Linked DNA regions of Corallococcus caeni. The protein of the gene in region 2 interacts with the protein of the main gene of each other region in a pairwise test. Links are inferred from orthologs where the notes say so. Each region holds a gene or a part of one and is shown on either strand. Other genes may lie near its edges.

What was found. The genes of interacting proteins can lie anywhere in the genome.
Region 1: the proteins of clpA (region 2) and AABA78_RS20155 interact in binary tests that used the Escherichia coli proteins (3 or more experiments, as listed by UniProt). The link is inferred for Corallococcus caeni from one-to-one orthologs.

What each region holds. Positions count from the first base shown.
Region 1 is NZ_BTTW01000004.1:470,558-473,928, reverse strand. The notes cover bases 23-3,325. They hold AABA78_RS20155 (PAS domain-containing hybrid sensor histidine kinase/response regulator), read right to left. Parts: upstream 2,938-3,325; coding sequence 223-2,937; downstream 23-222. Other genes in these bases: AABA78_RS20150 (hypothetical protein), read right to left, coding at 3,055-3,325; AABA78_RS20160 (Hsp70 family protein), read left to right, coding at 23-215. In the rest of the region: more of AABA78_RS20160, read left to right, coding at 1-22; more of AABA78_RS20150, read right to left, coding at 3,326-3,371. UniProt on the Escherichia coli protein: Member of the two-component regulatory system UvrY/BarA involved in the regulation of carbon metabolism via the CsrA/CsrB regulatory system. Phosphorylates UvrY, probably via a four-step phosphorelay.
Region 2 is NZ_BTTW01000001.1:1,922,241-1,925,327, reverse strand. What follows is about bases 62-3,080. They hold clpA (ATP-dependent Clp protease ATP-binding subunit ClpA), read right to left. Parts: upstream 2,703-3,080; coding sequence 420-2,702; downstream 62-419. Other genes in these bases: AABA78_RS07665 (ATP-dependent Clp protease adaptor ClpS), read right to left, coding at 2,706-3,032; AABA78_RS07675 (methyl-accepting chemotaxis protein), read left to right, coding at 62-341. In the rest of the region: more of AABA78_RS07675, read left to right, coding at 1-61. UniProt on the Escherichia coli protein: ATP-dependent specificity component of the ClpAP protease. It directs the protease to specific substrates. It has unfoldase activity. The primary function of the ClpA-ClpP complex appears to be the degradation of unfolded or abnormal proteins.

The DNA of each region.
Region 1 (3,371 bases), on a different replicon or contig from region 2:
TGGCGCTGTTCGAAGCGCTGGACCGCACCACCGTGGAGCGCGAGCTCTTGGGCACCGTGCGCATCGAACCGGACTGGCGCGTGGCCCACCCGGGCCCCACCACGCTGGAGCTGCGCATGGGGCCGGACTTCGCCCTCACCGCCAGTCTCGTCGCGAAGGACGGGAGCAGGCAGCCGCTCACCATCAGCGACCCGAACGCGCCGCAGCGGGCTTGAGCGACGCTCAGCGCACCGTGCGCTTGAGCTGCTCCAGGAGCTGGCGGCTCTCCTCCAGCGCCTCCTGGCAGTGGGCGACGAGCGGCTCCAGCCCCTCCAGCACCCGGGCGTCCGCGCGCTGCTCGATGTCCCAGCACAGCGACTCCAGCGTGGCCGCCCCGAAGTAGGCCGCGTTGGACTTGAGCGTGTGCGCGGCCCGCGCCAGGTTCTCCAGCTCGCCGCGCGCGAGCGCCCCCCGCGCGTCGTCCATCAGCCGGGGCATGCTCTCCAGCGCGGTGTCCACGAGCTCCGGGAGCATCCGCTCCACCTGCCCGTCCAACGACTGCCACAGCCTGTCCAGCGCGCCCGCCTCCAGCCCCCGGATGCGCGGGACGCCCATGCGCGGGGCCTCCGGGACGTGGGCGATGGGGGCGGCACCGGGCTCGCGCGGCAGGCGCTCCCAGGCGCGGCGCAGCGCGGAGATGAGCTCCTCCACGCGGATGGGCTTGCTGAGGAAGTCGTCCATGCCCGCGTCCAGGCACTCGCGCCGGTCCGCCGTCATCGCGTTGGCCGTCATGGCGATGACCCACGGCTGCTCGCTCATGGGCACGTCCTTGCGCAGCTGGCGCGTCGTCTCCAGGCCGTCCAGCTCCGGCATCTGGACGTCCATCAGCACGACGTCGTAGCGGCTGCGCGCCAGCAGGTGGAGCCCCTCGCGGCCGTTGTTCGCGGTGTCCGCCGGGTAGCCCAGCCGGTCCAGCACCAGCAGCGCCAGCTTCTGGTTGGTGGGGTTGTCCTCCACCAGCAGGATGCGCAGGGGCATCTGCTCGCCGGGGCGCGTGTTGAACACGGAGCGCTCGCGCGTGGCGGGCGCGGGGGCGGGCGGCAGGGGCCGGGCGGAGATGAGGTCCTGGGCCAGGCACGTCATCAGCGCGTCGTGCAGCTGCGACGCCTTCACCGGCCGGGGCAGCACCGCGGTGAAGAGGCCCGGCGGCTGCGCGTCGCGCTGGTCATACGACGTGAGCAGCAACAGGGGCAGCTCGCGCGCGTCGCGCTGCTGGCGGATGTTCGCCGCCAGCGTGGGGCCGTCCATCAGCGGCATGCGGTGGTCCAGGATGGCCAGGTCGAAGCGGGCCCCGGACTCCAGCTTCGCCAGCGCCTCCGCGCCGGAGCCCACCTCCACGATGGCCATGCCCCACGCGGCCAGCTGGCGGCCCAGCAGCTTGCGGTTGATGGCGTTGTCGTCCACCACCAGCACGCGCCGGCCGTGCAGCTTCAGCGCGTCCGGGCGCAGGGCCTCCGCGCTGCGCGGGGCCTCGCGCGCCTGGAAGGTGAAGTGGAACGTGGCGCCCCGGCCCGGGACGCCCTCGCTCTCCATCCACAGCCGCCCGCCCATCGCCTCCACCAGCCGCTTGCTGATGGCGAGCCCCAGGCCCGTGCCGCCGTAGCGGCGCGACACGGATTCGTTCAGCTGGTTGAAGGGCTGGAACAGGCCGCCGCGCGCGGCCTCGGTGATGCCCAGGCCGGTGTCCTGCACCGCGAAGTGCAGCTCGAAGAGGCCGCCCGGCGCCAGCGGCTGGCGCGGGGTGTCCACGGAGATGGACACGCCGCCGCGCTCGGTGAACTTCACCGCGTTGCCTACCAGATTGAGCAGCACCTGCCGCAAACGCGCGCCGTCGCCCACCACGGTGACGGGCGTCTCGTCGGTGACGTGGTAGCCCAGGTCCAGGGACTTCTCGCTCGCGCGCATGGCGAGCAGATCCAGCACGGACTCCACGCACTGGCGCAGGTTGAAGGGCTGCTGCTCCAGTTCGACCCGGCCGGCTTCGATCTTGGAGAAGTCCAGCATGTCGTTGAGCAGCCCCAGCAGCGCGTCGCCGCTCTGGCGGATGGTGGACGCGAAGTCGCGCTGCTCGGGCGTGAGCGCCGTGTCCATCAGGAGCCCCGCCATGCCGATGATGGCGTTCATCGGCGTGCGGATTTCATGGCTCACCGTGGCCAGGAACAGGCTCTTGGCCTGGTTGGCGTGCTCGGCGGCCTGGCGCGCCCGCTGGAGGTCGGTGACGTCGTGGTAGATGGCGATGAAGCCCATGGACTGGCCGGCCACCGTCACCGGCAGGGCGCGCAGCTCCACGTCCACCACCGTGCCGTCCTTGCGCACGCGCTTGGTGACGACGTGCACGCGGTCCTTGCGCAGCACTTCGCGCGACGTCTCCTCGGCCTCCGGACGGATGCCGTCCGCGTTGGCCACCAGCTTGAGGATGTTGCGCCCCAGCGCCTCCTGCGGCGTGTAGCCGAAGAGCCGCTCCGCGGCGGGGTTCCACGTCATCACCTCGAAGGCGCGGCTGATGGTGATGATGGCCACCGGGCTGTGGCGCACCACCGCCTCGAAGAACTCCTTCTGCTGCCGGAGGATGGACTCGGCCGCCTGGGCGGCGTCCATGCCCCGGAGCAGCAGCATCCAGCCTGCGTCCTGCGGCACGGCCAGCACGTGCACCGGGTGCACCGGGCCCACGTGGCACTCGGACTCATGGGGAGCGTCACCCGGCAAGGGGACCTGGGGAGGCGTCCAGCCCGGCAGCAAGGCCTGCACCGGCTGGCCCACCAACAGGTCACGGGGCCCCAGCAGCGCCTCCGCGGCGCGGTTCACGGCCACGACCCGCAGGGTCGGGTCCAGGACGAGCACGCCGTCTCGCGTGTGCTCGAACAAGGCCGGATACGCGCTGGGTGGCAGTTCGGGCAAACTTCCCCCTCCGTTCAAGAACTGTAGGTCAGTCCAGGCGCCAGTTCCATGTCATCCACGGAAAACCGTGGAGGTGGGCAGGCGCAGGCCTTTTGACGGCGCTTCGGGGACGGCGATTCAGGGGGTTGGAGTGCTTGCCTGGCCATGGAGACGGTCGGGATGTTTCGGTTTGTTTTCACCTGGCGGTGGGAGGTCTCCCAGGGCGCTGGCGAGGACGCCCCAGGCGATGCGTGAGCGAAGCCAACGGCCGGGCGGCCCGGGTATCCATGCCACGGAGGAGGCCAGGGTGGACAGGCCCGAAGCAGGGTCGCGCAGCGTCACACTCCGCGTCCGGACCTCGTGCGCGGCGAGCGTGGGGCAGCCGGCCTCCGCCAGGTCGCGGTCGAGCGCGGCGGAGGCCTCTGTCAGGGCCGGGGCCGCGAAGGGCTCCAGCA
Region 2 (3,087 bases):
TCGCCGCCTCCGTCACCGCCGCAGTGCGCATCACCGAGCGCGGCGCGGAGCGGATGGAGGCGGGCCTGGCGCAGGTGCGCAACAGCGGGCAGAACCTGCGCGAGCTGTCCTCCATCGTCCAGGACAACGCCGCCGCCGTCCGGCAGATCGCCGCCGCGGTGAACCAGCAGAACGTGGGCATCAATCAAATCACCCTGGCGGTGAATGACCTGTCCAGGATGATGGACGACACCGTGGCCCGCATCGGCTCCACGGGCGAGGCGGCCACCACGCTTCAAATCATCTCCGAGCAGCTCTCCAGCGCCGTGGGCGCGTACAAGGTCGAGATCACGCTGAAGTAGGAAACACGAAGGCCCCGAGTCCCCATGAAGGGGGCCCGGGGCCTCGGGTGTTTCAAGCCGGTGCCGTACCGCGGTGCTTTACGCCGGCACGGCCTCGGTGGACTCGGCCTGGAGCTTCAGCGCGTCGTCCACGACGTCGAAGCGGGCCACGCCCCCGCTCTTGAGGGAGCCGAACAGCAGCGCCTCCGCGAGCGGCTTCTTGAGGGTGTTGTCCACGAGCCGCGCCATGGGGCGCGCGCCGAAGGCCGGATCGTACCCGTGCTCGGCCAGCCACGCGCGGGCGGCGGGCGTGAGCGACAGGGTGACCTTCTTCTCGTCGAGCACCTTCTGGAGCAGGCGCACTTCCTTGTCCACGACCTTGAGGATGACCTCGGGGGGCAGGCCGGAGAACAAAATCCAGCCGTCCAGCCGGTTGCGGAACTCCGGCGTGAAGGTGCGCTCGATGGCCTTCTTCGCCCGCGAGCCGTCCACCACCACGCGGGTGTCACCGAAGCCCATGGCCTTGGTGCTCATCTCCTGCGCACCCGCGTTGGTGGTCAGGATGAGGATGATGTTGCGGAAGTCCGCCTTGCGGCCGTTGTTGTCCGTGAGCGTCGCGTGGTCCATCACCTGGAGCAGGATGTTGAAGAGGTCCGGGTGGGCCTTCTCAATCTCGTCCAGCACCAGCACCGCGTACGGGTGCTTGCGCACGGCGTCCGTGAGCAGGCCGCCCTGGTCGAAGCCCACGTAGCCCGGAGGCGCGCCGATGAGGCGGCTCACCGTGTGCTTCTCGGAGTACTCGCTCATGTCGAAGCGCAGGAACTCCACGCCCAGGCTCTGCGCCAGCTGCTTCGCCAGCTCCGTCTTGCCCACGCCCGTGGGGCCGGAGAAGAGGAAGCTGCCAATGGGCTTCTCCGGCGCGCGCAGGCCGGAGCGCGACAGCTTGATGGCGCCCACCATCTCTTCAATGGCCTTGTCCTGCCCGTAGATGACGCCCTTGAGCTCCTTGTCCAGGTTTTGAATCTGGACGCCTTCGCTCGCGGACACGCTCTTGGCCGGAATCTTGGCCATCTTGGAGACGACCTGCTCCACGTCGTGCGCGGAGACGACGCCCGTGCGCACGCCCTCCGGCTTGAGCCGCTCCGCGGCGCCGGCCTCGTCGATGACGTCGATGGCCTTGTCCGGCAGGAACCGGTCGTTGATGTGCTTGGCCGCCAGCTCCGCCGCCGCCTGGAGCGCACCCTCGCCGTACTTCACGTGGTGGTGCTCCTCGTAGCGGCTGCGCAGGCCCTCCAGCACCTTGACGGTGTCCTCCACGCTGGGCTCGTCCACTTCAATCTTCTGGAAGCGGCGGGACAGCGCGCGGTCGCGCTCGAAGGACGCCTTGAACTCCTGGAACGTCGTGGACCCGATGCAGCGCAGCCGGCCCGACGCCAGCGCGGGCTTGAGCAGGTTGGACGCGTCCATGGAGCCGCCGCTCGTGGCGCCGGCGCCGACGATGGTGTGGATCTCGTCGATGAAGAGGATGGCGTCCGGCAGCTCCTGGAGCGCCTTGAGCACGCCCTTGAGGCGCTCCTCGAACTGGCCGCGGAACTTGGTGCCCGCGAGCAGCGCGCCCATATCCAGCGAGTAGACGACCGCGTTCTTCAGCGCCTCGGGCACGCGGCCCTCAGTGATGTGGAGCGCCAGGCCTTCCGCGATGGCCGTCTTGCCCACGCCGGCCTCACCCACGTAGAGCGGGTTGTTCTTGCGGCGGCGGCAGAGCACCTGGATGGTGCGCTCCAGCTCCTTGTCGCGGCCGATGAGCGGGTCGATGCGGCCCGCCTTGGCCTCCACGTTGAGCTGCACGGCGTACGCTTCCAGCGGGCTCTTCTTCTGCGACTCGCCGTCCTCGTCGTCCCCGGCGGGCGTGGGGCGGGACTCGCCCTCGGACTCGCCGTCCTTGCTGACGCCGTGGGAGATGAAGTTGAGCAGGTCCAGGCGGGTGACGCCCTCCTGCTGCAGGAGGTAGAGCGCGTGGCTCTCCTCTTCACGGAACATGGCGACCAGCACGTCGCCCCCGTCGATGTACTTCTGCTCCGCGGACAGCGCGTGCATGGCGGCGCGGTGGAGCACGCGCTCCACGCCGATGGTCTGCTGGGGCTCGGCGTCCACGTCGTCGGGCAGCCGCTCGACCGTCTCCTCCAGGAAGGAGGTCAGGTTCTCCTGCAGGCGCTTGACGTTCGCGCCGCAGCCCTTGAGCACCTCGCGGGTGCGCGACTCACGGGTGAGGGCCAGGAGCAGGTGCTCCAGGGTCAGGTACTCGTGACGCATCTTCCGCGCCTCGTCGAGCGCGGTGCGGAAGCTGGCCTGCAATTCTTTGGCAATCGATGGTCCCGCCACGGTTCAGCCTTCCTCGGGTTCCATGGACAGCCGCAGGGGGAACCCGTTGTCCCTCGCCGCGGCCTCCACTGTCTTGAGCTTCGTCTCGGCGACGTCGTAGGTATAAACGCCCGCCACACCGATGCCGTTGTAATGAACGTGCATCATGATCTGCACGGCATCCGTCTCCGACTTGTGGAAGATCTCCTTGAGCACGGCCACCACGAACTCGCGCGTGGTGTAGTTGTCGTTGTGCAGGAGGACCTTGTAGAGCGTCGGCCTCTTCAACTTCTGCTTGGGGACGGCCTCCGTGACGACCTGGCCGTCATCGTGTTGGTGCTTCTGAGCCATGGGCTTGCGGACTCCCTTGCCTTCGCTGCGCTTTCCCTTTGGCGGGCCTGCTTGA